DNA from 2 places in the Stenotrophomonas sp. 2201_Sma genome. Region 2 is predicted to be linked to the other one. Evidence: riboswitches for the same ligand, from Rfam matches in the RefSeq annotation. Region 2 holds a riboswitch; the other holds the start of a gene.

Region 1 (15,027 bases), 1.0 Mb from region 2:
TCGACAACGAGCCGCAGCAGATCACTGCGCCGCTGACCCACTCGGCCGCCTTCCTGGTGCTGAAGGTGAAGGATGATGCGGACTCGATCGCGAAGGTGCGCGACGTGCTGGCCAGCACCGATGACCTGATCAAGAACACGGCCATCCGCGAGATCGAACGGACCTTCACCTGCAATGTGGCGATCGGCCACCGTGTGTGGCAGCCGCTGGTTGGCAGCACGCCGCCGCGCGAGCTGCATCCGTTCCGCGAGATCAAGGGCGCCACCCACACCGCGGTGTCGACCCCGGGCGATCTGCTGTACCACATCCGGGCACGCACGATGGACCTGATCGTGGCGTTCGAGCGCAACCTGCTGATGGCGTTCGGCGATGCGGTGGAGACGGTCGATGAGGTGGCCGGCTTCCGCTATTTCGACGGCCGCGACCTGCTGGATTTCGTTGACGGCACGGCCAATCCGGAAGGGTTGTCGCTGCCGGAAGCCACGATCGTCGGCGACGAGGATCCCGCGCATGCCGGCGGCAGCTACGTGGTGGTGCAGAAGTACCTGCACAACCTCGACGCATGGCGCGCGCAGAAGACCGAGGTGCAGGAGGCGATCATCGGCCGCACCAAGCACGACAACACCGAGCTGGACGATGCGCCGGCCGACGCGCAGAAGTCGCACAAGACGCTGTGCACCATCGAGGACGCCGACGGCGAGCACGACATCCTGCGCGACAACATGCCCTTCGCCAATCCGGGGCGCGGTGAGTACGGTACATACTTCATCGGCTACACGCGCCGCCTGTGGGTGATCGAGAAGATGCTCGAGCGCATGTTCATCGGCAACCCTGCGCCGCTGCATGACCGCATCCTGGACTTCTCCACCGCGATGACCGGCGTGACCTTCTTCGCGCCTTCGCGCAAGGTGCTGGCCGACCTGGGCGGGTGATGCCTGCCCGCCATCTGCCTGTCATCCGCGCCGTCGACGATGGAGCGCTGGACGACTGCATGAGGGTGCTGCCATGGAATCCGTACTTCGCGCCGACCGTCGCCGCTGGTGGCGACCGCTGGCATCGCTGATCGGCCTTCTGGCGCTGGGCGGCGCCGGGGCCGTCTCGGCCGAGGAGGCTCCACCACACTGGATGGCCTACGCCGCCACGGCAGGCAGTGAGCTGCAGCAGCGCCTGCAGCAGGAGCAGGACCCGAAGGTGCAGCGCGTGCTGGCCTGGCTGCAGGCGCACCCACAGATGCCCACGCCGCTGCCGGTCAGCCTCTGGATCGCAGCCGATGGCCGCATCGCGAAACTGGAATTCGACAGTCTCGGCGATGCACAGGCGGACGCGGATCTGCGCGCGACGCTGCAGTCGGCGCCGCTGTCGTCGGCGCCACCGGCCGACATGCGCCAGCCGTTGCGGTTGGGGCTGGTGCTCGCCGCTGCCAGCGTCATCGAGGACTAGCGCAAGGCGACTCGTGTTTGGTTGGGGCCGCATGTGGTGACGCATTCGAATGACAAGGATGACGTATCCGGATCGGTCATCTGGTCCAGTCCGCCGATGGACAGAGGGGCGCTGGCTCCCGGTCAGCGGCGCAGACGCACTGCTTCCTCTATGGATGGATCTCGCCGTGGCCGCGCCGTACGAGATCCGGTTGGTGAGACCGGGGAGGCCATGGAACACAGCGCTGCAGCAGTTGTGATCTCATCCGCGAGCCACCGGCGACCGCAAGGCAACCGGTAGAGTGGCAGCGCGAGACGCTCGTCGATCCATCTTTCTTTCAAGCCCTTCACGGTCCGTGTGTGACGGGTGTTCTCGGCGAAGCGTGGTGAGCGACATCGGTATCCGGTAGGTTCAAAGCAACGGACTTTCCACGGAGCGAGAGAAACATCCGATGAAGCCGCACCAACACCTAACGATCGTACTTCTGATCTCATCTCTGGCGGGCCTGTCGCATGCTTACGCGTTAGGCCCTGAGGCATCGCGGCCCTCAGCCAAAGAGCTGGCACCTGTGCAGGTTGGGGTGAAGTCACCGCCCCTCTGGCTCTTCAGCAAAGGGGACAAGAAGCTCATCGTCCTGGGCACACAGTTGCCACTCCCCGACTCGGGAATTCTGGTGAAGGAAGCGATACGTGACCATATCCGTCGCTCGGATGTCGTGATGACGGGGCCAGGACTGCGCGCAGGAGACGGAGTGGGTCTCGTTCGGGGATTAACGATGATCTCCAGCATGCAACGTGCGCAGAAGAACACGTCAGGGCGCAGGCTCGCGGATGTACTTCCGCATCAATCCTATGAGAGATGGCTGGCGCTGAAAGCCACGTACATTGGACGAGATGATGGAGTGGAAAGAAAGCGACCCATGTATGCAGCCTACTCGCTGTACACCGCTGCATTAAAGCGCAATGGAATGACTGATATCCCCTCGACAGGCGCTGTTATCGCAAAAGAGACCAGGGACGCGGGGCTGCAGCGTCTGGATGCCCGGTACAGACTGCCGACCGATGGGCTGCGTAAAGCAGTCAAGCAGTTCGATGTTCCATTGGATTCAGATGTGGCCTGTATGGAGAAGACACTGGACTCCCTGGAGGCCAATCTGCTGTTCTCCCCGGCTGCCGCTGAAGCGTGGTCAGTCGGTGACATGCAGCGGTATCGTGACGTTGAACGTCGCTACGTCCCAATCGACTCCTGCTGGGCCAGGCTGACCAACGAAGCAATGGCTCGCAGCTCGGGTGTCGCGGATCCCTACGGCATGGTCGAATCGACGTGGCTTGAAACCCTTCACCGCGCCTTCGAAACGAACAACACGGTGTTCTCAACCCTCCCGGCTCGTGATCTCGTTGACGCAACTGGCCTCGCCCGGAAGCTGCAAGAGGATGGATACAGCCTGACGGCGCTGTTCGACAATCCTAGTTGAGTGTCAAATCAGTGGCGTAATGGACATTCTTGCGTTGAAGGCGCCTGTCTTCCAGCGACCTCTCTCTCATGCTGGGGCGGCAGCTGGGGCATTGCGTCAGCCGGGCGAGATGCTCTCTGCAACGGATGGACGCTCCCGCGCCGCCGCACTCCAGGCGCGCAGGCCGAATACTGCCAGCCCCAGGAAGAACACATACAGCGCGGCCGTGACGTGCAGCGACTTGAACAGGTACGCGCCCACATAGACCACGTCCACCCCGATCCACACCCACCAGCACGCCACATGGCGGCGCGCCTGCCACCACTGGCCGACCAGGCTCAGGGCGGTCAGCATCGCGTCCAGCCATGGCAGCGCGGCATCGGTGAAGGTGTGCATGACCGTGCCCAGCGCCACGCCACCGCACAGGCCGATGATCAGGTCACGCAGCAGTTTTCCGCGTGCCAGGGGCACGATGCGGATGCTGCCCTCGTCGGCGGCGTGCTGGCGCCAGTTGATCCAGCCATAGACCAGGAAGCCGGCGAAGGCGACCTGCAGCAGCGTGTCGGAGTACAGCCTGGCCTCGGCGAACACCAGGCCGTACAGCGCCACCGACAGCAGGCCGACCGGCCATGCTGCCAGCCGCCGGCGCGCCATCAGCCATACGCCCAGCACGCTGCACAGCGCGGCGGTCCACTCGAGCACGGCGCCGCTCACAGCGCGAACGTCACCGACAGGCGTGCCTGTCGCGGTGCGCCGGGGAACAGGTAGTAGTCACCGCCGCTGCTGCCGGTGTCGCGCCAGTAGAAGCGGTTGAACACGTTGTCCACCGACAGGTTCCAGGTCACGGCGCGCTCATGCACGCGGTGGCGGAAGCGCAGGCCGGCATCGAACACCGAATAGTCCGGCGCACGCACGCCGCCGTCGGCACGGGCCACATTGGCGGCGGCATAGCGCCAGCCACCGGTGACATCCAGGCCCTGCACGAACGGCAGTGCGTAGGCCAGATGCACACTGGTACGCACCTTCGGCACGTTCACCAGCTGATGGCCTTCCTGGCCCGGCGTGCCGGTATCGCGTGCACGCGCCTGCAGCACGCTGGCGCTGGCGACGATCTGCAGCGCATCGGTCAGCTGGCCGTTGGCGGTCAGCTCCAGGCCGGTATGGGTCTGCGTGCCGCGCTCGACGAAGGTGTAACCGGCATCGCTGTCATCCGGCATGGCGTACTGGTAGGGCTGCGAGATGCGGAACAGCGCGGCGCCCAGGGTGAGCGAGGCAGCTGGCACGTACTTGACGCCGGCTTCCAGCTGCCGTGACTGCACCGCCGGCAGGAAGGCATCGGCGTTGGAGGTCCAGAACGGTGCCTCCTGGCCCAGCGCAATGCCGCGCACATAACTGGCGTACGCGTTGAGCTGGTCGGTGGCCTTCCATACCAGCGCGGTCTGCGGCAGGAAGCGCGACAGCCGGCTGTGCCGCTGCGGCGTGCCGCGCTTGTCGTAGGCGCGCTCGTCCAGGCGGACGAAGCGGCCACCGGCCAGCCATTGCCAGTCATCGCCGAACTGCATGCGGTCCAGCGCGAACACGGCGGTCTGGCGGCTGTCCAGACGCCGTGCGGACGGGCCGGGCATCAGCGGCGAGGGCTCGTACACCGGCACCTGCGTGTCGTGGATGTTGCTGCTGCCTACGTACTCGTTGACGCTCGGTCGCCTGTCCACCGTGCGGCGGAACGTGTCGGCGCCGACCGTCAGCTGGTGGCCGACGCTGCCGGTGTCGAAGCGGCCACGCAGCTCGGCGCGCGCCTGCTGGTTGCGGCGGGTATCGTCCGGACTGCGGTAGTCGTAGATGTCGTAGTCGCCGTTGGGGGCGAAGTAGTTGCCGGGCACGCTGCCGTCAGCGCATGCGTCGGCGTAGTAGCAGCCATAGGCGAAGGCGACGTTGTCGTCGATCACCGAGCGGCTGTGGCCCACCGACAGCCGCGACTGCCAGCGCTCGTTGAAGTCGTAGGTGTGTACGGCGGTGATGTTGGTGCTGGCGATCTCCACCGGGCGCTGCCACGGCTGATAGCCCAGCAGGTGCTCGCGGTCGACGCCACGAGGCAGCTCCCGTGCGCCCAGCAGCTGGTAACCGGACACCGAGCGCTGCGAACTGGTCTGGTAGTTGGCGTCCACTTCCAGCTTGCCGCGCTCACCGATCAGCCAGTCCGCTGCAAGCGAATAGAAGTTGCGGCGGCCGTCGGCGTGCTCGACGTAGGACTCGCTGCCCTCCCAGGCGGCATTGAGGCGGATGCCGAAACGCGGCGTGATCCAGTGGCCGACATCGACGGCGGCATAGCGCGAGCCTTCCGAATCGGTGCCGAGGGTAGCCGCGCGCACTTCCGCCGGGCGCTTGCCGATGTAGTTGATGATGCCGCCGGGCGCCATCACGCCCGCGGCGAGGCCGGCTTCACCCTTCAGGATCTCCACCGCCTGCACGTTCTCCAGCGCCAGCCGCTGCTCGCCGGCGATGGCCAGGCCGTTGAAGCGGTAGCCGGTGGCGGCATCGAGCGCGAAGCCGCGGATGGCGACGTTCTGGTAGTAGCCCACCGGCGCGTAGGCATCACCGAGCGAGGCGTCATTGCTTGCCAGTTCGGACAACGAGCGCACCTGTCGACGGTCGAGGTAGTCGCGTTCGAGCACGTTCACCGAGGCCGGGGTGTCCTTCCAGGAGCCGGCGCCGAATGCACTGACCCGCGCGCTGTCGGCCGCCGGCCTGCCGGCCTGCACGCGGACCGCTGCCAGCTCGGTGGGCGAACGTTCGCCGCTGTCGGCTGTCACGTCGGGGGAGGCTCCAGCCTCGCTGGCATGCAGCGGCAGCGCGGCACAGAGGGCGAGAGCGAGCAGGGTGGGACGCAGGCAGCGGTTCATTCGATTCGTCTTCGGACAACAGGGGAGACGAAGCGACGGCGCGCAGGTGCACCGGCCCGGAACGGGGGTGTGGCTGCGGCTCAAAGCTCCCTACGCCGGTGCAAACCGGATCAGGTTCCAAGGGACTCTCTCAGCCTGCAGATCCAGGCACCCCCGCTTCAGGCCGCTATTTCACTACAGATGGCAGGGATTTGCGAGCCGATGCCCTTCAGGCGGCGGCATGCAGCGCCTGCAGCAGGGCCTGGCCGGGTGCGCTGGCGAACCACGCGGCATGGCCCAGCATGAAGGGATACCAGGCGACATCGGCGTTCGCCGTCGAGCCGGTGATGCCTTCGAAGTACTCCACTTCGGACAGTGCGAAGTCGAAGTGGACCATCGGCAGCAGGTCCGCCAGCAGGTGCAGGCGGGTGGCCGACAACGGCAGCACTTCGCGGTAGCCGTCGAGCAGCGCCAGCGCGATGTCGATGCGCACCGCCTCATGGCCCCGCTCCAGCTCCAGCCAGGCCACGGCATTGCGCTCGATCGCGGTGGCCAGGTCGAACAGCGCGCTGGTGGGTGAGGCGAGGCCGAAATCCAGCACGGTGCTGACGTCGTCGCCGCGCCACAGCAGGTTGGAGACATGCCAGTCGTTGTGCGCCCACAGCGGCGGCTCGGCGGACAGGCGCGCGGCCAGGCCGGCATGCCAGGGCAGGACGTCGCGGCGCAGCTGCGCCTGCCACGGAATCCGCGCCAGGTAGCGCGCCAGTCCCGGGCGGTCGGGAAGACCCGCTTCCAGCGCGCTGATGGGGGCGGCGGCGCGGATCAGCTCGTCGCGTGCCACCAGGACATGCGTGCTGCGCTGTGGGACCTGGTAGCTGGCGGCGGCCTGATGCAGCCGGGCCAGCATGCGTCCGGCAGAACGCGCCCGTGCGATGTCCGTCAGCAGCGTCCAGGAGGCGGCGTCGCGGTACAGATCGTCACCCACCCCCGGTGAATGCAGTTCATAGGTCCAAGGCCCATGCTCGATGGCGCTGTCGCCTCCGGCGGTGGGCAGAACCTTCACCACCGGCACGCCGGCAGCGTCCAGATGGGCGATGAAGCGGTGTTCTTCCTGCAGGCAGGCGGCACTGCGCACGCTGCGGTGGTGGCGCTTGATGAACACCCGGCCGCGGGAACCCTCGACCAGCGCGGCGGCCGACAACGGCCGGGGGCTGTGCCAATGCAGGGCGCTGTCCGCGTCCAGCACCGGATAACGGCGGGCCAGCCAGGCAACCTCGGCTGCATCGATCGCGGGCCAGTCGGCAGCGACCTCATCGTTGTTGAGGCCCTGCACGCGGTGGGCGGTGGAGGTCATGCGGGGGCCGGGGGCAAAGGAGTCATCCAGGGCTGCGCATTCAACGCCATGGACGGCCCGGACGCAAACGGGCGGGTCATCGACCCGCCCGTTGCCGGTGATGCCGGGCAGTGCCGGCGAGGGTTACCAGCCGCGGTGGCGACCGCGGTCGTGGTAGTAGCGGCGGTCGCTGTCGCGCCAGCGGCGGTCATGACCGCGGTCCCGATAGCCATAGCCCCGGTCGTAGCCGCGATGGTAGCGGCGGTCATAACGGCGGTCGTGGCGGTCCGGGGTGGTCAGGTTGCCGATCGCGCCGCCGGCCACGGCACCGCCGACGGTGGCGGCCGGATCGCCATTGGAAATCAGGTGGCCGGCGACGCCGCCCACCACCGCACCGACGACGGTGCGCTTGTCCTTCCTCGACATGGCGCTGGCGTCGCTGACCACGGCGACACCGGCCAGCAGGGCCAGGGCCATCGCCACGCCACGCCACGGAAGCTGAGAGCGGAAGTACTGAGCATGTTCGGTTCTCCTGTAGGGGCATGCCACGGTGGGCAGGGAGGGCGCGGGCGCCCTGGCTGCCGTAGTGACCACGCTGGCGCCCGGAGATTGCCGGAACATTGCGTGGGCCACTGGGCGGCGTGCGTATTCATCTAGCGTCAGGCGGCATGAAGCCTGCCTGAAAGTTCAATGGCCGGATGGACAGGATTCAGATTTTGCCGTCACGCAGATAGTCGAACAGCTCCGCATCGCCTTTCAGGCCCAGCTTCAGCATCGCATCGCCCTTCTGCCGGCTGATGGTGCTGACGCTCTTGTGCAGCTGCACCGAGATCTCCTTCACCGTCATGCCGGTGCCGAGCAACCGCAGCACCTCCAGTTCGCGCGGCGACAGCGGTTTGCCGTCGCCTTCGCGCATGCGCCAGCTGCCGGCGGCCTCGACCCGCTCGCGCAGGCTGCGGCTGATATACAGCTGGCCGCGGTTCACCGCCTGGATCGCCTGCGGCAGCTCGTCCATCGACGAACTCTTGTCGACCAGGCCGAGCACGCCGCTGTCGAGCACCATGCGCAGGATCGCCAGGTTGCTGGAAACGCTGAGCATCAGCACCTTGAGGTCGGGATGGCGGCGCCGGATCATGCCGATCATGGCGAAGCCATCGGCCTGGGGACTGCCGGGCATCGAATAGTCGGTGACCAGCAGGTCGCATGGCTGGCTGGTCAGCAGCGCCATCAGCGCCTGGGCGCTGTCGGCTTCACCGACGACCTGGCCAACGCCGCTGGACTCGATGACGGCGCGGGTTCCGATACGGACCACGGGGTGGTCGTCTGCGATGATGATGCGCAAGCTCATGCTCTAGTATGACCACCGGGCACGCCGGACCGCGACCATCGCGGCTCCTGGCAGGATTCTAGGAGATCAACGCCGATGCGTAGCTGGGCTGTTCGCGGGCGGGTCCTGCTGCTGGCCATGTTGGGTCCTGCCGTCGCCTGGGCGCAACTCGCGCCCGGCCCATTGCCGTTGAGTCCCCTGCAGCGCGAATACCTGACCGCGCACCCTCGCATCGTCGTCGGGCAGTATGACAGCGGTTGGCCCCCTTTCGAGTCGATCCACGAAGACAAGCAGGTCGGCCTGGGGCCGGACTACTTGTCGCTTTTGGCCCGTCGTCTGGGCGTGAACATCGAGGCGCGTCGCTATACCGACTGGACGACGGTACTCGATGCGGCGTGCCGGGGCGAGGTCGATGTGGTCATGAACATCGGGCTCAGTGCGGACCGCACCCGTTGCATGGTCTATACCTCGGCCTATGCGGAGGCCCCGCTGGCCGTGGTTGGACGGCCCGGAGACCTGCGCGCTTCGGAGATGCCGGACCTGGACGGCCTGCGCGTCGTGATCGAGCAGGATTTCCTGACCGCACCGCAGGTGCGTGCACGATTTCCGCGCGCTCGACAGCTTGTCGTAAGTGACACGTTGACCGCATTGCAGATGGTCAGAGACGACAAGGCCGACGTCTACATCGGCAACGCCTACGTCGCCAACGAACTGATCGGGCGCCATCAGCTGAAGGGGGTGGCCCTGCTGCGGCCCAGCGATCTGCCTCCCGAACGGCTGCACTTCGGTGTCCCCAACGGCAAGCAGCCGCTGGCCGAGGCCCTGGACCTGGCGCTGGCTGCCACCAGCCAGGCGCAGCGGGACGCGCTGGCCCAGCGCTGGCTGCGGCCTCCGGAATGGTCCGCGTCGGCGCAGCTGGCCCTGAGCCAGGCCGAAAAGCGCGTGCTGCAGCAGCCGTTGAAGATCACCTTTGCGCCCAATGCCGCGCCGCTTTCGTTCACCGACGACGACGGCCAGCCCAGCGGCCTGACCAGCGAGTACCTGCGGCGGCTGATCCAGGTCGGCGCCAACCTGAAGGTGGAAACCAGCCACGACTGGTTCGAGGTGCGCGAGAAGGCGCTGCAGGGTGAGGTGCAGGCGGTGATGGGCATTCCCACCGATTCGCGCTACCTGGGGCCGGACTGGGTGTTCAGCCAGCCCTTCATCAGCGTGCCGAGCGTGATCGTCGGCACGCGCGACAGCCCGGCGATCCTGGGGCTGGCCGATCTGCAGGGCAAGCGCGTGCTGCTGTCCGACCCGGAACGCCTGCGCGGCTACGTGCTGCAGCAGGCGCCACGGGCAAAGATCATTCCCGCGCGCAGTGGCGAGCAGGCGTTGCAGCGATTGGCCAATGGCGAGGCCGATGCCTACGTGGGCAACCTGGTCCTGGTCGATCACCTGTTGCGCAACCGCTTCCCGGGCCGTCTGCAGATCCTTGCGCCGGCCGGATTCGGCGACCAGCTGGCGCTGGCTGTCGACCGTCGCCATGCCGCCCTGGCGACCACCTTCGACCGCCTGCTGCTGCAGATGTCACCGCGGGAGCATGAGGCGCTGCGGGGCGACTGGCTGGCCGTGGAATATCGCAGTGGCGTGGACTGGGACGCCGTGCTGCATTGGGGGCTTCCGCTGCTGCTGGTACTGCTGACCGGGGCGGTGGTGCATGGCGTCGGTCACTGGCGGCTGCGCCGGGAGGTGGCCGGTCGCCGCCATCTGGAGCAGCGCCTGGCCGAGGTCACCGACAATCTGCCTGCGGTGGTCTACCAGGCACGTCGCGACGCGGACGGCAGCCTGGCCTTCCCCTTCATCGCCGGCGACCTGCAGGCACTGTTCGGCATTCCGCGGCAGCGTGCCGAGCAGGATGCGCAGGCGCTGCTGGCGCGGATCGAGGACACCGACCGCCAGGCCGTGCTGCAGGCCATCGACCAGGCGGCCCGCCAGTTCGCGCCGCTTGCCTTCGAGTTCCGCCTGCTGCCGGGTGATGACGGCACGCCCGCGCGCTGGGTACGCAGCCAGGCTCACCCTTACGCCACCGAGGCCGGCGCCGTCACCTGGAGCGGCTACTGGGTGGACGTGACCCAGGCACGCGTACAGGCCGATGCGCTGGCGGCGGCCAAGATCGAGGCGGAACAGGCGGCCGAGGCCAAATCACGCTTCCTGGCCACGATGAGTCATGAGATCCGCACGCCGATGAGCGGTGTACTGGGCATGCTGGAAGTGCTGGCGCACTCGCCGCTGGATGCAGAACAGCAGCGCATCCTTGCCGTGATCGAGGATTCTGCGCAGATGCTGCGGCAGATCCTCGATGACATCCTCGACTACTCGCGCATCGAAGCCGGCGCGCTGCGCCTGGAACCGGTGCCATTGTCACTGCGGACGCTGCTGGAAGGCGTGTGCCGGCTGATGTCGGCGCAGGCCAGCGCGCGTGGCCTGGCCCTGCACGTGCAGATCGATCCGCAGCTGGCTGCGGCGCATGAAGTGGATGGCGTGCGCCTGCGGCAGATCGTCTTCAACCTGCTCAGCAATGCCATCAAGTTCACCGCGCAGGGCGATGTGTGGCTGCGGCTGGAGGTGCTCGGGCCGACCACCGCCGATGGCAGTCAGCCGTTGTGCCTGAGCGTCATCGATACCGGCATGGGCATCGCGCCGGAACAGCTGCAGCACCTCTTCGCGCCGTTCACCCAGGCCGGTGCATACATCCAGCGCGACCATGGCGGAACCGGCCTGGGCCTGAGCATCTGCCAGCGGCTGGTGCAGATGATGGACGGCACGTTGACGCTGCAGAGCACGCTCGGCGAGGGCACCCGCGCGGAGGTCCGTCTGTCGCTGGTGGAAGCCGGCATCGAGGACGTCGCCGTGCTGGCGAGCGAGCACGAGCAGGCGGCGCTGCTGCCGACCGCGCTGCGCCAGAGCCGCGTGCTGGTGATCGAGGATCATCCGACCAACCAGGCGATGATGGCCTGGCGGCTGCAGCAGCTGGGCCTTCCGCACGTGCTGGTGAGTGATGGCCAGCAGGCGCTGGACCGGTTGGCGTCGGAACGCTTCGACCTGGTGATCACCGATTGCCGCATGCCGGTTCTCGATGGCTTTGCGTTCACCCGCCTGCTGCGCGAGCGCGAAGGCCGCCAGGGCCAGGCGCGCATGCCGGTACTGGCATTGACGGCCAGCGTGCTGGACGACGACGCGCGACGTTGCCGCGAGGCCGGCATGGATGAGGTGCTGGCCAAGCCGTTGTCGCTGGCTACGCTGCGCGCGGCGTTGATGCGATGGCTGCCGCAGGCGTCCGTGGCACCGGAGGCGACCGCCGAGTCGTCCGCAGCGGTGGAGGGCGACGCATCGCTGGACCTGGCGGGCCTGCAGCGGCGCTTCGGTTCGCATGCGGTCGCCGTGCAGCTGGCCGCCACCCTGCTGCAGGCCAGCGAGGTGGATATCGCGGCCGTGCAGCGTGCGGTGCAGGCCGGCGACCGCGAGGCCGCCGCCCTGCACCTGCATCGCCAGGCCGGGGGGCTCGGGGCGGTGGGTGCGCATGCGCTGGCAACGCAGGCCAATGCCCTGGTCGAACGCCTGGAAGACGCCGGAGAAGTGGACAGCGCGCCGTTGTTCGCCGAAGTCCAGGCGTTCCTGTCACGCCTGCAGCAGCAGCTGCAGGGGCTGTCTCACTGAGCGGACTGCTGCTGCAGGTAAGCGATCACCAGCGCACGTCGTTCGGCGCTGGGAAACGCGTTGTACATGCGCGTGCCGGGCACCTGCTGCGTTGGTGACTGCAGGAAGGCATCCAGGGTCTGCGCGGTCCAGACGATATCGGCTCGGCGCATGCCCTGCGAATAGCCATAGTCGGGCAGGCTGCCAGCGCGGCGTCCGATCACACCGTGCAGGTTGGGGCCGAACCGGTGGATGCCACCGGCCTGCACCGTGTGGCAGCCCGCACACAGTTCGAATGCGCGCTGCATCGCCTGTTGTCGCGCCTGCTCAGGCGTGGCCGGTGGCGTGGCCGTGCGCTGGCATCCGCTGCACGCCAGCAGCAGGACGAGGGCAGGGAGCAGACGGAAGGCACGCATGGGCGGAGAGGATAGCCGTGGCCGCCGCGGGCCGGGCTGCGACACGCGGTCGCAGCCCCCTGCGGTCACATGCCCGAGTAGTTCGGGCCGCCGCCGCCCTGCGGGGTCACCCAGACGATGTTCTGGGTGGGATCCTTGATGTCGCAGGTCTTGCAGTGCACGCAGTTCTGCGCGTTGATCTGCAGGCGTGCGTTGTCGGCTTCGCCAACGAACTCGTACACGCCGGCCGGGCAGTAGCGCGCTTCCGGGCCGGCGTACTCGGCCAGGTTCACCTTCACCGGAATGCTCGGATCTTTAAGGGTCAGGTGGCTGGGCTGGTTCTCGTCGTGGTTGGTGCTGCTCAGGAACACCGAACTGAGACGGTCGAAGGTCAGCACCCCGTCCGGCTTCGGGTAGCTGATGCGGGTGTGCTGGGCCGCCGGCTCCAGGCAGGCGTGGTCCGGCTGCGTACGGTGCAGCGTCCACGGCGGGTTGCGCACGCCCAGCTTGGGCAGCAGCCACTGCTCCACACCGGTCATCAGCGTGGCCACGGTCTGGCCCTTCTTGAACCACTGCTTGAAGTTCTTGGCCTGCTGCAGTTCGGTGAACAGCCAGCTGGCTTCGAAGGCCTGCGGATAGGCGCTCAGTTCATCGTGCTGGCGATCGGCGGCCAGCGCGTCGAACGCGGCGTCGGCGCACAGCATGCCGGTCTTGATCGCGGCATGGCTGCCCTTGATGCGGCTGGCGTTGAGATAACCGGCCTCGCAACCGACCAGCGCGCCACCGGGGAACACCGTCTTCGGCAGCGACAGCAGGCCGCCGGCGGTGATCGCACGCGCGCCGTAGCCGATGCGGGTACCGCCTTCCAGGTGCTTGCGGATCTGCGGATGGGTCTTGAATCGCTGGAATTCCTCGAACGGGCTCAGCCACGGGTTCTTGTAGTCCAGGCCGACCACGTAGCCGATGGCGACCTTGCCGCCGTCGGCGTGGTAGAGGAACGCGCCGCCGTAGGTGTCGCTGTCCAGCGGCCAGCCGGCGGCGTGCACCACCAGGCCCGGCTCATGCCTGGCCGGGTCGATCTGCCACAGTTCCTTGATGCCGATGCCGTAGGCCTGCGGGTCCTTGCCTTCGTCCAGCTTGTAGCGGGCGATCAGCTGGCGGCCGAGGTGGCCGCGCGCGCCTTCGGCGAAGACCGTGTACTTCGCATGCAGCGCCATGCCGCGCTCGAAGGCCGGGCCGATGCTGCCGTCCTTCTCGATGCCCATGTCGCCGGTGGCCACGCCGATCACTTCGCCGTTGTCGCCGTACAGCACCTCGGCGGCGGCGAAGCCGGGGAAGATCGCCACTTCCAGCGCCTCGGCCTGCTGCGCCAGCCAGCGGGTCACTTCGCCCAGGCTGATGATGTAGTTGCCTTCGTTGTGGAAGCACTCCGGCAGCAGCGCATTGGGCGTGCTGCGCGACCCGGTCTCGCTGAGGAACAGGAACTCGTCGCGGGTGACCTTCTGCTTCAGCGGTGCGCCGCGTTCGGCCCAGTCCGGGAACAGTTCGGTCAGGGCGCGCGGGTCCATCACCGCGCCGGACAGAACATGTGCACCGGGCTCGGAGCCCTTCTCCAGCACGCACACCGACAGTTCGCGGCCGGCTTCGATCGCACGCTGGCGCAGTCGGATCGCGGTGGCCAGGCCGGCCGGGCCGGCACCGACGATCACCACGTCGAACTCCATTACTTCACGCGGGGGCAGGGCGTTGGCTTCAGCGCTCATCGATTGCATGACTCGTGGGTAGTGCCGGTAGCAGGGCCACCGGCGGTTGCCTGGAAATCGCGCGTGCAGCCACGGCGAAACGGTTGTTTGAATGTGTCAGGGTACCGGGACGGGCGTGATCGAGCTAGATCGCCGATGTTCACGTCGTGATTGCTGCAGTGCAGCGTACGCCCGCAGCCGGGTGGGTGCCGACCTGGGTCGGCACGCGCTTCCCGGATGACCGACAATGGCCCGGTCCCGACTGCGTGTGAGTGCCATGGCCCTGGATCCGTACGACCTGTTCGATGTCCGTTCCCTGCTCAGCGAGGAAGAGCGCGCAGTACAGGACAGCGTGGCCCGTTTCACCAACGAGCGCGTGCTGCCGATCATCGGCGATGCCTTCGACCAGGCGCGCTTCCCGGCCGAACTGGTACCGGAGATCGCATCGCTGGGCCTGCTGGGCGCGACACTGCCGGCCGAATACGGTGGCGGTGGCCTCGGCGCGGTCAGCTATGGCCTGATCTGCCAGGAGCTGGAGCGCGGCGATTCGGGCCTGCGCAGCTTCGTTTCGGTGCAGAGCTCGCTGTGCATGTATCCCATCTACGCGTACGGCAGCGAGGAACAGCGCCAGCAGTGGTTGCCGGCGATGGCACGCGGCGAACTGATCGGCTGCTTCGGCCTGACCGAGGCGCACGGTGGGTCCGACCCGGCCAGCATGAAGACCCGAGCGGTACGCGACGGCAGCGACTGGCGCATCAGCGGCAGCAAGATGTGGATCACCAGCGGCCCGGTGGCCGACCT
Region 2 (15,027 bases):
CAGCAGCCTGGCGTTGGCGCAGCAGCCGGTTGGCAACGTCCAGCCAGGCCAGCGCGGAGGCTTCGATGATGTCCTTGCTGGTGCCGGTGCCGTCGTATTCGATGCCGTCGTGGCGCACGCTCAGGTTGGCCTCGCCGCGTGCATCGGCACCGATGCCGACGCTGTGCACGTGATAGCTGTCGAGCATCAGCTGCACGCCGGTGGCGGCCGACAACGCGCCGAACAGCGCATCCACCGGGCCATCGCCCTGCGCGGTCTCGGCCACGCGGTTGCCGTCCGGGTCGGACAGCTCGACCAGTGCATTGGCGCGACTGCCGACATCGCTGATGGTCATCGAGGCCAGGCGATAGCCCTGTGCATTGGCGCCGCCCTGCATCAAGGTCTGCAGGTCGGCATCGGTGACTACCCGCTGCTGCTCGCACAGGCCCTTGAACTGTTCGAACACCAGCTTCAGCTCTTCTTCGTCCAGCCAGAAGCCCAGTGCACGCAGGCGCGCTTCGACGGCGGCGCGGCCACTGTGGCGGCCCAGCACCATCTGCGAATCCTCCCAGCCCACGTCTTCCGGGCGCATGATTTCGTAGGTGCCGCGATGGCGCAGCATGCCATGCTGGTGGATGCCCGATTCATGGGCGAAGGCATTGGCGCCGACGATGGCCTTGTTGCGCTGCACCGGCATGCCGACCAGGCGCTGCAGCAGCTGCGAGGTGCCGACGATGCGCGGGGTGTTGATCGCGGTGTCCTGCTCGTAGAAGGCCTGGCGCACCTTCAGCGCCATCGCGATTTCTTCCAGTGAGCAGTTGCCGGCGCGTTCACCGATGCCGTTGACGGTGCACTCGACCTGGCGGGCGCCGCCCTCGATGGCGGCCAGGGAGTTGGCCACAGCCAGTCCCAGGTCGTTGTGGCAGTGCGCGCTGAAGATCACGTTGGCGGCATTGGGCACGTCGGCCACGCCGGCAATGACCTGCTGGAACATCGCGCGGATTTCCTCCGGCGTGGTGAAGCCGACGGTGTCGGGCAGGTTGATGGTGGTGGCGCCGGCGGCGATGGCCACGCGCGAGACCTCGATCAGGTAGTCCAGCTCGGTGCGGGTGGCATCTTCGGCCGAGAATTCGACATCGTCGATGTAGGAACGGGCCAGCGATACATGCTTGCGTACCGACTCCAGCACCTGCTCGCGGGTCATCCGCAGCTTGTGCTCGCGGTGCAGCGGGCTGGTCGACAGGAACACGTGCAGGCGCGGGTTGGCCGCAGCTTCCAGGGCACGTGCCGAGGTCTCGATATCGGCCTGCAGGCAGCGCGACAGCACGGCCAGGCTCAGGCCCGGACGGCGCAGTTCGCGGCCGATCAGGGCCATCGCTTCGCGGTCGGACTGCGAGCTGGCCGGGAAGCCGGTCTCGATGATGTCCACGCCCAGTTCGTCCAGCGCACGCGCCATCACCAGCTTCTGCGGTGGGCTCATGCTGCAGCCGGGGGACTGCTCGCCGTCACGCAGGGTGGTGTCGAAGATGCGGATGCGCGGGGTGGTAATTCGTTCGATGGTGGTCACAGGGAGATCTCCTCGACAACAGGTGCAACGGCGTGCAGGGGGGAAGGGGGGGCAGCGGTGGTGGGCGTGACGCCGGTCCGTGCCGGCGGGCGGGGCGTCTCGGCGCGACGCCGGCGCGGCTTGCGCGGCGGGCGTGGGCGGATGTCGGTCAGCAGGCCGGCCAGCACGCCGGCATCGATGTTGCCGCCGGAGACCACGGCGCACTTGCGGCGCCCGGCGATGCGTCGACCAGCAGCCAGTGCCAGCGCGCCCGCGCCTTCGGCGATGATGTGTTCTTCCAGTGCCAGCCGCACCAGCGTTTCACGCAGTTCGGCCTCGCGCACGATCACCACGTCGTCCAGCAGCGAACTGCACAGGCGACGGGTCAGGAAGCCGGGGATCTTCACCCGCACGCCATCGGCCAGCGATGCCACCGGGGCGACCTCGCGGACATCGCCTTGGATCGCACGGGCCATCGAGTCCACGCCTTCCACCTGTGCACCAATCACGCGCACACCCTGCGACTTGAGCGCCAGGGCGACGCCGGCGGCCAGGCCGCCACCGCCGATCGGTACGATCACCACGTCCGGCGCGTGCGCGGCCAGCTCGATGCCGACCGTCCCCTGGCCAGCGATCACGTCGGCGTCGTCGAAGGCGGACAGGAAGCGATAGCCATGACGCTGCGCCAGTTCGACGGCGAAGGCGCAGGCCTCGTCATAACTGTTGCCGTGCTGGCGTACGGTGGCACCCCAATGGGCGACACCGGCGATCTTGGTTGCCGGTGCACCGTGCGGCATCACGGTGATCGCGGGGACATCCAGCCGGTAGGCGGCCCAGGCAACGCCCTGGGCGTGATTGCCTGCCGAGGCGCAGATCACCGGGCGGCTGTCACCGCGCTCGCGGCCGGCCAGCAGGGCATTCAACGCCCCGCGCACCTTGTAGGAGCCGGTCCGTTGCAGATTCTCCAGCTTCAGCCAGGTACCGAAGCGTTCGGCATGATGCAGTGGCGTGGGCGGCAGGAAGCGGCGCAGGCGCGCCTGCGCGGCCAGGACATCGGCGACGCTTACGTCGCCGACATCACTTTCCTTGCTGGTATCAGCGGCCGGCATGGGCCACCGGCGCGGTGTGCGCGACCACCGCATGCGGGTACGGGCGGCGAAGAAGACGCCTCCGTACCGGCACCGTGGTCACAACGGTACGGGTGTTCATTGCGATACTCCTTCGATGCTGCTGTCTACCGGCGTCAGCTCCACCGATACGCAGTCGTAGATCTTTTCGATCTGCCGGCACAGCGTCTCCGCCGGTCGCTGGCCGTCCACGACCAGCTGCAGGTGCCAGCGTCCGTCATCGGCGGCGTCCGGAGCACCGCTGATCGAACGCGGCGCGAAGCCACGGCGCTCGGCCATGCCGATCACGCGCAGCAGCGCGCCTTCGGCCGGCTGCAGCACCAGGTCAAGCCGGTATTGCATTGGGAATCTCCTGGCGGGCATGGGCTGGATTGCTTTCCAGCATGGTGCTGTTGGCGGTGTTCGGCGGCACCAGCGGCCACACGTTGGCGCGCGCGTCGATGGCTACGTGCAGCAACGCCGGGCCCGGCTCGGCCAGCAGCGCGGCCAGGCCGCCTTCGACGTCATCGCGCGAATCGATGCGGCTGGCGGCGATGCCGAACACCTGGGCCAGGGCGACGAAATCCGGGTTGTCGGACAGATCGATCTCGCTGTAGCGCTCGGCGAAGAACAGCTCCTGCCACTGCCGGACCATGCCCAGTGAGCCGTTGTCCAGCAGCACGATCTTCACCGGCAACCGGCACCGGGCGATGGTCGCCAGCTCCTGCACGTTCATCATGAAGCTGCCATCGCCGGACACCAGCACCACGGTGCGCTCCGGGCAGGCAAACTGCGCGCCCATCGCCGCCGGCAGGCCGAAGCCCATCGTGCCCAGCGCGCCGCTGGTCAGATGGTTGCGCGGATGATTGAAACGGCAATGCTGGGCGACCCACATCTGGTGCTGGCCGACGTCGCAGGCAATCACCGTGTCGGCGGGTGCCAGTTCGCTCAGGCGCTTCAGCAGCGCCGGTGCGTAGATGTGCTGCCCTGGCGCGTCGTAGCGGGCGGCGAAGCGGTCGCGATGCTGCGCACAGCGGCTGCGCCATGCGTCCTGATGGGCCCTGGGGGAGGGGAAGGCCGCATGCAGGGCACGGATGGCGTGGCCGACATTGCCGGGCACGGCGACGTCGGCGCTGCGCAGCTTGGAGATCTCGTACGCATCGGCATCGATATGGACCACGCGCGCGAACGGAGCGAACTCCGCCAGCTTGCCGGTGGCGCGATCATCGAAGCGTGCGCCCAGCACCAGCAGCAGGTCGCTTTCCTGCACCGCCATGTTGGCAGCGCGGGTGCCGTGCATGCCCAGCATGCCCAGCGACTGCGGATGGTGTGCCGGCAGAGCGCCCAGTCCACGCAGGGTCATCACCGTGGGAATGCCACTGGCCTCGACGAAATCGCGCAGATCCTGCACCGCATCGCCAAGTGCGATGCCGCCGCCGGCATACACCACCGGCTTATCCGCCGCCGCCAGCGCTGCGATGGCGTCGGCGATGGCGGCGTCGGTGGCTGCCGGCGGCGGTTCGACGCTGCTCGGCACATGCACCGGCAGGTGACTGGCATCGGCCACCTGCACGTCCTTGGGCAGGTCGATCAGCACCGGGCCGGGACGTCCTTCGCGGGCAATGCGGAAGGCATCGGCGACCACGCGGGGCAGGTCATCGACGCTGCGTACCAGCCAGCTGTGCTTGACGATGGGCATCGTCAGCCCGAACACATCCAGCTCCTGGAAGGCGTCGGTACCCAGCAGGGGCGTACCGACCTGGCCGGTGATGCAGACCATCGGCACCGAGTCCAGCATCGCATCGGCGATACCGGTGACCAGGTTCGATGCGCCGGGGCCGGAGGTGGCCACGCAGACGCCCACCTGGCCGCTGGCGCGTGCGAAACCGTTGGCGGCCAGCGCCGCGCCCTGCTCGTGCCGCACCAGGATGTGCTTCAACGACGAATCCACCAGCGCGTCGTAGAACGGCATGATGGTGCCGCCGGGATAGCCGAACAGCGTGCGGACGCCTTCGGCCTCCAGTGCCTGGGTCAGCCAGCGCGCCCCGTTGGGTGGCGCGCTGCGGTGTGTGGAAGAGTTCATGGGGGACCTTGCAAGCGGGTGGGGGAGGGCCGCGTGGTTACGCGGCCTGTCCTTGCAACCAGACCATCTTGGCGCGCAGTTCCTTGCCTACCTTCTCGATCGGATGCTCCAGGTCGGCCTGCTTGAACCGGTTGTAGTTCGGCAGGCCCGCTTCGTACTCGGCCACCCAGTTCTTGGTGAAGGTGCCGTCCTGGATGTCCTTCAGTACTTCCTTCATGCGCTCCTTGGTGCCGGCATCGATCACCCGCGGACCGCTGACGTAGTCGCCGTACTGCGCGGTTTCGGAGATGAATTCCAGCATGCGCGAGATGCCGCCTTCGTAGAACAGGTCCACGATCAGCTTCAGTTCGTGCAGCACTTCGTAATAGGCGATCTCGGGCTGGTAGCCGGCTTCCACCAGGGTCTCGAAACCGGCCTGTACCAGCGCCGAGGCGCCACCGCACAGCACCGCCTGCTCACCGAACAGGTCGGTCTCGGTTTCTTCCTTGAAGGTGGTCTGGATCAGATTGGCGCGGGCGCCACCGAGACCGGTCGCATAGGCCTGCGCATGCTGCGCGGCCTGGCCGCTGGTGTCCTGGTAGACCGCCCAGATGCACGGAACGCCACGGCCGATCTCGTACTCGCGACGCACCAGCGCGCCCGGGCCCTTCGGTGCGACCAGCACCACGTCCAGGTCGGCGCGCGGCTCGATCATGCCGTAGTGGACATTGAGGCCGTGAGCGAACAGCAGGCACGCGCCCTGCTTCATGTTGGGCGCCAGCACGTCGTTGTAGAGCTTCTTCTGCACCATGTCCGGAGTCAGCACGGCGACCAGGTCGGCATCCTTCACCGCATCGGCGGGAGCCACGACGGTGAAGCCATCGGCCTGGGCCTTGGCTTCGGTCGGGCCGCCCGGCCGCAGGCCTACCACCACATCGAAGCCGGATTCGCGCAGGTTCAGTGCGTGGGCGCGGCCCTGGCTGCCGTAGCCGATGACGGCGATCTTGGTCTGGGGCAGGTCGTTGGTGCTCATGGGGGAGGTTCCTTGCGGTGGGAAGAAAAAAGAACGGCCGGTCGTCGAAGCGACGTACCGGCCGGTCAGGGGAAAGCGGTGGAGGAGGGGCCGCGCATCGCACAGGAACGGCCGCCACGAGGCATCATGGTGCAGCAGGTCCGGGTTTTGCAGAAGGCGGTGGTCATGGTGGTTGCGTCTGAAACCAGGTCTTGAAATGAAAAAACCCGCACCTGGGCGGGTGCGGGTTTTTGATCGAGTTCCGGTGTGTTCTATCTGCTTACACGCTGGCTCGTCCCGCACCTGTTGGTTGGGTAATAAGTACGAGCACAAGAATCGAACGCAGCGACGCGGCGCCGATGTCGGCGGCTTCGATGTGGGTTCGCGGTGGTGTGTTGTGTTGCAGCATGTGATCGAGAGAAACACAGCTGTTTTGACGATGTCAACCCTTGTCGGGGTGATTCCAGGCACTTTCCGCTGCGTCCAGCGGAATCGCTTGTGGCGCAAGGATGGTTGCCGCTGAAAGTGTTTCGGTGAACCCGAATTCACTCCTTTCACCAAGGTTTTTGCGCGGATTTTGGGGGTTCTGCCCGCCGGGCATGACCCGGTGCCGGCAGCGGTCGCCGCGGCCGCCTCGCCCCATGACCTCTGCCCGATACCGCGTGAAGGCCGCAGCGGCGATGATCGGTGCTACCACCCTTCCATCGGAACCCGACTGTGTCCCGACGCCTTGCCCGTTCCCTGCTGGCTGCCGCCGTCCTGGCGGCCATGCCCGCGCTTTCCCTCGCTGCCGACCGCATCACCGGCCACACCTTCGCCACCCGCTCGGAAGTCATCGCGCCTCACGCCATGGCGGCCACTTCGCAGCCACTGGCCACCCAGATCGCACTGGACGTGATGAAATCCGGCGGCTCGGCGGTCGATGCCGCCATCGCCGCCAATGCTGCGCTGGGCCTGATGGAGCCGACCGGCAATGGCATCGGTGGCGATCTGTTCGCCATCGTCTGGGACCCGAAGACACAGAAGCTGTACGGCTACAACGGGTCCGGCCGCTCGCCGAAGTCGCTGACCCTGGCCGAGTTCCAGCGCCGCGGCCTGAAGGAGATCCCGGCGACCGGGCCGTTGCCGGTCTCCGTGCCGGGTGCCGTCGATGGCTGGTTCGCCCTGCATGGCCGCTTTGGCCGCAAGCCCATGGCCGACAATCTTGCGCCCGCCATCCGCTACGCGCGCGAAGGCCACCCGGTGGCCGAGGTGATCGCCTATTACTGGGATCGTTCCGTGCCACGGCTGTCGCAGTATCCCGGCTTCAAGGAACAGTTCACGGTCAACGGGCATGCCCCGCGCAAGGGCGAGATGTGGAAGAACCCGAACCTGGCCGATACGTTGCAGAAGGTGGCCGACGGCGGCCGGGATGCCTTCTACAAGGGCGAGATCGCCCACACCATCGGCGATTACTTCAAGGCCAATGGTGGCTACCTGAGCTACCAGGACATGGCCGACCACCACGGCGAGTGGGTCGAGCCGGTCAGCAGCAACTATCGCGGTTACGACGTATGGGAGTTGCCGCCGAACAGCCAGGGCATCGCCGCGCTGCAGATTCTCAACGTACTTGAAGGCTACGACTTCTCGAAGATTCCATTCGGCTCGCCCGAGCACGTGCATCTGTTCGTGGAGGCCAAGAAGCTGGCCTTCGCCGATCGTGCGCGCTTCTACGCCGACATGGCCTTCCAGCCCGCACCGGTCCAGAAGCTAATTTCCAAGGAGTATGCCGCTCAGCGGCGTGCACTGATTTCCATGGACAAGGCGTTGAAGGAAGTGCAGCCGGGCACGCCGAAGCAGCTGGAGGAGGGCGATACGATCTACATGACCGTGGCCGATGCTGACGGCATGATGGTGTCGCTGATCCAGTCGAACTACCGCGGGATGGGCAGCGGCATGGCGCCCCCGGGGCTCGGCTTCATCCTGCAGGACCGCGGCGAGATGTTCGTGCTGCAGAAGAACCATCCGAACGGCTACGCACCGGGCAAGCGTCCGTTCCAGACCATCATTCCGGCGTTCATCACCAAGGATGGAAAGCCCTATGCCAGTTTCGGCGTGATGGGCGGTGCGATGCAGCCGCAGGGCCACGCGCAGATCGTGATGAACCTGGTGGACTTCGGCATGAACCTGCAGGAGGCCGGAGATGCACCGCGCATCCAGCATGAAGGTTCCACGGAGCCCACCGGGCAGGCCTCGGCGATGACCGATGGGGGGGAGGTGAACCTGGAGACGGGCTTCCCGTACGAAACGGTGCGTGCGTTGATGCGCAAGGGGCATCGCATCGTGTTCGCCGACGGTCCGTATGGCGGGTATCAGGCGATCATGCGGGATCCGGACACGGGGGTGTACTACGGCGCGTCGGAGAGTCGAAAGGATGGGCAGGCGGCGGGGTATTGAGGTTCCGGCCACCGGGCTGAGCCCCCTCTGCGGTGGTTTCCGTAATGCCGGGTTTGGCCGGGCGGGTGGGTTGGCTGGGGGCCGCTGCAAGTACGTCCATGTAAGCTCGGTCGCCGCATCCATGCGGCTCACGCCCCCAGCCAACCCACCCACCCGGCCACGGACAGTTTCCGTGGCCGCCACCGCAGGAAGAGAAATAAGAAGTTCAAAAGCAGAAGCGACAGCCGCGCGCTGTGGGTTGGGGTCGGATCCGTTTTCCAGAGGAAACGGATCCGACCCCTTCGTGTTTTCCGATACACCTCATCCACGCATGCCGTGGATGGACCAACCGTCACCAGGAAACTGTCGGAGGCGGGGAGGAGCAGATGGCGGGACCGTCCACGGCATGGATGCCGTGGCCGAGCCTACAGGGACGTACTTGCGGCGTGTCCCGCTATCTGCTCCTCTCCGGCAAGCAAGCGGAAAGTCAGACGCGCTCTTGCCGTTGCCCTTGCTTGCGAAAAAGCGGTGCAGCCGCAGGCTGCCGAACACCCTCAATCCGAATCCTGCGCGCGCGCTGCTTCGGCCTGGGTTTCTTCCTGTGCCGCCATTTCGCGCGCGATCCACGCATCGATCATGTGCCGCTGGCGCTGTGCCTGCCGCCACTCCCGCGTGTACTCCTGGTCCAGTACCCGGTACAGCGAGACCATCACCAGCACCATCAGCAGCGCGAATGGCAGTGCCGAGATCGTGATCATGCCCTGCAGCGCATCGAGGCCGCCGGCCAGCAGCAACGCACCTGCGATCAGCGCGATGCCCACACCCCAGGCCAGCTTGCGCTTGGCGGGCGGGTCGCCTGCCTCGTCGGTGGACATGCTGGCCAGCACCAGCACCGCCGAGTCAGCCGAGGTCACGAAGAAGATCATCAGTAGAACCAGCGCGATGCACGACAGCAGCAATGGCAGCGGCATGCTGTCGAACAGGGTGAACAATACGGTTTCATAGCCGTTGCCCAGCGCCTGCACCAGGTCTGCATGGCCGAAGATCTGCGACCAGATCGCGGTGCCACCGAACACCGAGAACCAGAAGAAGCCCAGCAGCGTCGGCGCCAGTACCACGCCCACCACGAACTCGCGCACGCTGCGGCCACGCGAGATGCGCGCGATGAACGAACCCACGAACGGTGCCCAGGAAATCCACCAGGCCCAGTAGAAGATCGTCCAGTCGGCGACCCACGTACTGGAGGAGAACGGTGACATGCGCAGGCTCATCGTCACCAGCTGGTTCAGGTAGGACCCCAGCGTCGTGGTGAAGGTATTGAAGATCGCGCCGGTCGGCCCGAGCACCAGGACCAGTGCCAGCAGCAGGGCGGCCAGCGCCAGGTTGAAGTTCGACAGCCATTTCACGCCGCGCTCCACGCCGCTGAGGGTGGAGGCCATGTACAGCACGAAGGCGACGGCGATGATGGTCAGCTGCAGCGGCACACCGGCATGCACGCCGAACACGCGCTGCATGCCGGCTGCGATCTGGATGGTGCCGAAGCCCAACGTGGTGGCCACACCGATTGCCGTGGCCACCACCGCGGCAATGTTGACAATCCGTCCGATCCAGCCCCGATGATGATGACCGATGATCGGCTGCAGCATGTCGCTGACCAGCCCGCGGCCGTTGCGGTTGAACTGGAACCACGCCATTGCCAGACCGATCAGCGCGTAGATCGCCCACGGATGCAGGCCCCAGTGGAAGAACGCATAGCGCATCGCTGCACGTGCGGCGTCCATGCTTTCCGGTGCCAGTCCTTCCGGCGGCTTGCTGAAATGGGAGATCGGTTCGGCCGCCCCCCAGAACACCAGGCCGATGCCCATGCCGGCGGCGAACAGCATCGACATCCAGCTGGCCCGCGAGAATTCGGGTTCGGCGTCTTCGCCACCGATGCGCAGGTTGCCGAAGCGGCCGAACGCCAGGTACATCAGGAACACCAGCGCCAGGAACACCACCAGCAGGTACAGCCAGCCGATGCCGCGGATGAGTTCGCCGAGGATGCTCTGCACCACGGCGTTGAAGGGACCGGGTGCTACGCCGGCAAGCAGCACCAGCAACAGGACCAGTGCGATGGAAACACGAAACACCATGAAGGAGCTTCTCCGATCAAAGGGATTGAGGGAGCGAGCAAATGCTTGCAGCGAGGGGCCGGCGGCACTCGAGCGCTAGCCGGGCAGGGGCCGCGATGGCGGCGATGCGTCATCGGTCGCAGCGACACGATGCGCGTGCACGTTACTGAACGCGACGTCATGGTTGCGTTAATTCATCAATGTCGCGTGACGCGCAGCCGCCCTGTAGGCTCGCCCTGTTGCAGGACTTCTATGGTCTAATGCCGGCAAGAAGCGGGGGTACCGCGGCCATCGGCCACGGTTGAGACAGTCCCTTGGAACCTGATCCGGCTCATACCGGCGTAGGGAAGCTTTGCAATGCAACCGAACCCGGACGCGGCCCAAGGGCCGTCCGCGTGCGGGGGCAGTGCGCCGCCGCTTCGTCCCTGACCCTCCTGGACGATGCCCGATGAACGCACAGCTCTCCGCCCTGCAGCAACAGGCCCAGCAACTCTCCGAATCCGTGACCCGGCCGATTCCCGGCTCGCGCAAGATCCATGTCACCGGCTCGCGCCCGGACCTGCGCGTGCCGATGCGCGAGATCGCACTGAGCCGCACGCCGACCCTGTTCGGCGGCGAAGAGAACGCGCCGGTCACGGTGTATGACACCTCCGGCCCCTACACCGATCCTGACGTGCGCATCGACCTGTCCGCGGGCTTGCCGGCCCTGCGCCGTGCCTGGGTCGAAGCGCGGGGTGACACCGAACAGCTTGATGGCCTGAGCTCTTCCTTCGGCCGCGATCGCGAGCACGACCCGAAGCTCGATGCGGTGCGCTTCCCGGCCCGCAGCCTGCCGCGCCGCGCCCGTGCGGGTGGCAATGTCACCCAGATGCACTATGCGCGCCGCGGCATCATCACGCCGGAGATGGAATTCGTCGCCATCCGCGAGAACCAGCGGCTGGACGCGATCCGCGATGCAGGCCTGCTGCAGCAGCATCCGGGCGAAGCCTTCGGCGCATCCATCCAGAAGATCATCACCCCGGAGTTCGTCCGCGACGAAATCGCCCGTGGCCGGGCGGTGCTGCCCAACAACATCAACCACCCGGAAAGCGAGCCGATGATCATCGGCCGCAACTTCCTGACCAAGATCAACGCCAACATCGGCAACAGCGCGGTGTCATCCGGCATTGCCGAGGAAGTGGAGAAGCTGGTGTGGGCGATCCGCTGGGGGGGCGATACGGTGATGGACCTGTCCACCGGCAAGCACATCCACGAGACCCGCGAGTGGATCATCCGCAACTCGCCGGTGGCGATCGGCACGGTGCCGATCTATCAGGCCCTGGAGAAGGTCGATGGCCGTGCCGAGGCACTGACCTGGGAGATCTTCCGCGACACGTTGATCGAACAGGCCGAACAGGGCGTGGACTACTTCACCATCCATGCCGGCGTGCTGCTGCGCTACGTGCCGCTGACCGCCAAGCGGGTGACCGGCATCGTCAGTCGCGGCGGCTCGATCATGGCCAAGTGGTGCCTGGCCCACCACAAGGAGAATTTCCTCTACACGCACTTCGAAGACATCTGCGAAATCATGAAGGCCTACGACGTGACCTTCTCGCTGGGCGATGGGCTGCGCCCGGGCTGCATCGCAGACGCCAACGACGCGGCGCAGTTCGGCGAGCTGGAAACGCTGGGCGAGCTGACGAAGATCGCATGGAAGCATGACGTGCAGACGATGATCGAAGGTCCCGGGCACGTGCCGATGCAGCTGATCAAGGAAAACATGGACAAGCAGCTGCGCGAATGTGGTGAGGCTCCGTTCTATACGCTGGGGCCGCTGACCACGGACATCGCGCCCGGCTATGACCACATCACCAGTGCCATCGGCGCAGCGATGATCGGTTGGTTCGGCACCGCGATGCTCTGCTACGTGACGCCGAAGGAACACCTTGGCCTGCCCAACCGCCAGGATGTGCGCGACGGCATCATGGCCTATCGCATCGCCGCACATGCGGCCGACCTGGCCAAGGGGCATCCGGGCGCGCAGGTCCGCGACAACGCATTGAGCAAGGCGCGCTTCGAGTTCCGTTGGGAAGACCAGTTCCACCTCGGGCTGGACCCGGAGAAGGCAAAGGAATTCCATGACGAGACGCTGCCCAAGGACGCGCACAAGCTGGCGCACTTCTGCTCGATGTGCGGGCCGCACTTCTGCTCGATGAAGATCACCCAGGACGTGCGCGAGTACGCCGAGGCCGGAATGAAGGAGAAGTCCGAGCAGTTCCGCGCTGCGGGCGCGGAGGTCTACCAGCAGGGCTGATCGGACTGGCGTCGCCGGGCGTGCTCCGGCGGCGCTGCATCGCGCGCCTCACGCGCATCCCGTTATCCTCCGCCCATCTTTCCGGGGAAGGGACGCCATGCCTGTTGCCGTGACCACCCGCTGGCTGGCCATCGCCCGCCGCCATCCGTCCGCGTGGCTGCTGGGCGCGCAGCTGCTGGCGGTGATGCTGTATCCCGCGCTGGACGACACGGCCGCCGGCCGCGCCGCATTGGGCATGTTTGGAATGGCGGTGCTGGGCCTGGCGTTGTGGGTGGTCCAGCGCAGCCCGTTGGGTACATGGCTGGCACTGCTGCTGGCGATTCCGGCGGTGGTGTTCTCCATCGCCGGCGCGCTGCTGGACCGCGCCGCGCTGGTGACCACCGCGCAGCTGCTGGAGAGCCTGCTCTACTTCTATACGGCCGGCGCCCTGATCGCCTACATGCTGCAGGACCACAAAGTCACCCGCGACGAGCTGTTCGCGGCCGGCGCCACCTTCACCTTGCTCGCGTGGGCATTCGCCTTCGCATTTGGGGTGTGCCAGCAGTGGTATCCGGGCAGCTTCCAGGGCAGCAGCGAGGGACCTCAGCGAAGCTGGATGGAGCTGCTTTATCTGAGCTTCAGCTTGCTGTCCGGGGTCGGCCTGAGCGATGTCGTGCCGCTGCATCCGCAGGCACGCGCACTGGTCATGCTGGAGCAGTTCTCAGGCGTGATGTACGTGGCTTTGGTGGTTTCGCGGCTGGTCGGATTGACCATGCTGCGGCGTTTCTGAAAATGAATGGCAGATAAAAATTTCGCGCCCGAAAGGGCGCGAATGATGGTGCGAAGTTATGTGAATGCGTCGGCGAGAGAGAGCCTGATGTCGACCACGCGATAGGCGAGGTAACCGGCATAGGCTAGTATTCGCGCGCTCCATTGTTTTTGCGGTATGCGCCGATGCTTTGTGCGGAGTCTGGCTTTTCGCTGTTCCCCGTTGGGGACGGTATCGAAGGCGAACACTGCCCGGAAACTGTCTCTACTGTTTAGCAAAAAATGAACCGCAGCGAAATCCAGCCCACCGATTCTGATCGGATCCGGATTGGCGAATGTGTCGTCACTTTGTCCTCGCGAGAGGTCGAAGTTGCCGGCGCGCGTCGCCCGCGCCGGCTGACGCCGAAGGCGCTGGGCGTGCTGCGTGTGCTGCTGCGGCAACCCGGGCGCGTGGTCACCCGCGAAGAACTGTTCGCCGAGGTGTGGCCCGATACGCTGCCCACCAACGATGTGCTGACGCAGGCGGTCACCCAGCTGCGCAAAGCCTTCGCCAACGACGATGACAACGGCCAGGCGTATATCGAGACGATCGCCAAGACCGGCTACCGCCTGCGCGTGCCGGTGCAGGCCATGCCCGAGCCCGAAGCGGAACTGGCGGTCGAGGCCGAAGGCGCGGCTGGCGATTCCAACGCGGTCGTGGAAGTGCACACGCCAGCCCCGGAGGACATGCGACGCCGTCGCTGGCGCTACCTGCGACGTCGATTGTTGCTGGTGCTGGGCCTGTTGATGCTGGCCGCACTGCTGGTGATGACGGTCCTGCTGCTGCGCCGTGCGCCGGCCAGCTCTCCGGTGGAGGCGGCGGTGGAGAACGGCACGCGGGTGATCGGCAGCCCGCAGCGGCCCTATCGGCTGATCACCGCCACCGCAGGCTTCGAAACCTATCCCACGCTGTCGCCGGATGGTTCGCAGGTGGCCTACGAAGGTGCCAGCGAGGATGGCCTGGGTGGCGGTGCGATCAAGGTACAGACGTCCGGCAACGCGCCGGCGCGGCAGCTGCTTGTTCCTCCTGAGGGTGCGGTTGATCGCTTCCCGAACTGGTCGCCGGATGGACGCGACATCGCCTTTGCCCGCTTCTCCGCCGATGGGGGTTGTCAGGTGCTGATCGCCAGTGCGACCGGCGGCGCGTTGCGCCAGGCCACGCGCTGCGATGGCACCGAGCTGCTCAGCTTCGACTGGACACCCGACGGGCGCGGCCTGGTATTCGGCAGCATGGTGGGCCGCTATGCCCACCGCGGTATCCGAGTACTCGATCTGGCCAGCGGACAGTGGCAGCCGCTGCAGTACGCCGTCGATCAGGACGATTTCGATTACGCGCCGCGCTATTCGCCGGACGGCAAATGGCTGGTGTTCGTGCGCAACCCGCAGATGGGCGACCTGTGGCGGGTTCCTGCCGCGGGTGGCACGCCGGAGCAGCTGACCAGCGAGTCGGCCGAGCTGCGCGGATGGGCCTGGCTTGGCGACGGCCGCACCATCGTGTTCGGCCGCCGGGTCGACAGCGAGGTGCGGCTCTATTACCTCGACATCGAGCGGCGCACGCTGCGTGATGCCGGACTGGACGACGCGCAGTGGCCGGCGGTATCGCGGCATGGCGGCATGCTGGCCTTCGTCCATCGCCGTGCACAGTTCGGCGTGTTCAAGGTGCCGATGCAGGGCGGTGAACCGGAGCGCCTGTTTGCGTCCAGCGGCCGCGACGGTC

The links. A riboswitch is a leader RNA that binds a small molecule or an ion and turns the genes downstream of it on or off. The one in region 2 is predicted to bind thiamine pyrophosphate.
Region 1: it holds a riboswitch for thiamine pyrophosphate, as region 2 does, so the genes downstream of both, ACZLIF_RS01040 (TonB-dependent receptor) here and thiC (phosphomethylpyrimidine synthase ThiC) in region 2, are expected to answer to the same signal.

Annotation. Positions count from the first base shown of each region.
Region 1 is NZ_CM151329.1:235,634-250,660, forward strand. Features, by position in the region: gene ACZLIF_RS01020 (Dyp-type peroxidase) at 1-932, shown strand, start outside; gene ACZLIF_RS01025 (hypothetical protein) at 1,006-1,440, shown strand; gene ACZLIF_RS01030 (TraB/GumN family protein) at 1,871-2,893, shown strand; gene pnuC (nicotinamide riboside transporter PnuC) at 2,990-3,574, opposite strand; gene ACZLIF_RS01040 (TonB-dependent receptor) at 3,583-5,772, opposite strand; TPP riboswitch at 5,843-5,937, opposite strand; gene ACZLIF_RS01045 (phosphotransferase enzyme family protein) at 5,981-7,105, opposite strand; gene ACZLIF_RS01050 (glycine zipper 2TM domain-containing protein) at 7,229-7,561, opposite strand; gene ACZLIF_RS01055 (response regulator) at 7,794-8,432, opposite strand; gene ACZLIF_RS01060 (ATP-binding protein) at 8,508-12,110, shown strand; gene ACZLIF_RS01065 (c-type cytochrome) at 12,104-12,505, opposite strand; gene ACZLIF_RS01070 (electron transfer flavoprotein-ubiquinone oxidoreductase) at 12,571-14,247, opposite strand; gene ACZLIF_RS01075 (acyl-CoA dehydrogenase family protein) at 14,504-15,027, shown strand, end outside.
Region 2 is NZ_CM151329.1:3,683,222-3,698,248, reverse strand. Features, by position in the region: gene ACZLIF_RS17060 (2-isopropylmalate synthase) at 1-1,546, opposite strand, end outside; gene ACZLIF_RS17055 (threonine dehydratase) at 1,543-2,634, opposite strand; gene ACZLIF_RS17050 (ACT domain-containing protein) at 2,731-2,994, opposite strand; gene ilvG (acetolactate synthase 2 catalytic subunit) at 2,978-4,714, opposite strand; gene ilvC (ketol-acid reductoisomerase) at 4,752-5,726, opposite strand; gene ggt (gamma-glutamyltransferase) at 6,423-8,141, shown strand; gene ACZLIF_RS17030 (BCCT family transporter) at 8,675-10,252, opposite strand; TPP riboswitch at 10,497-10,597, shown strand; gene thiC (phosphomethylpyrimidine synthase ThiC) at 10,680-12,524, shown strand; gene ACZLIF_RS17020 (ion channel) at 12,622-13,293, shown strand; gene ACZLIF_RS17015 (winged helix-turn-helix domain-containing protein) at 13,554-15,027, shown strand, end outside.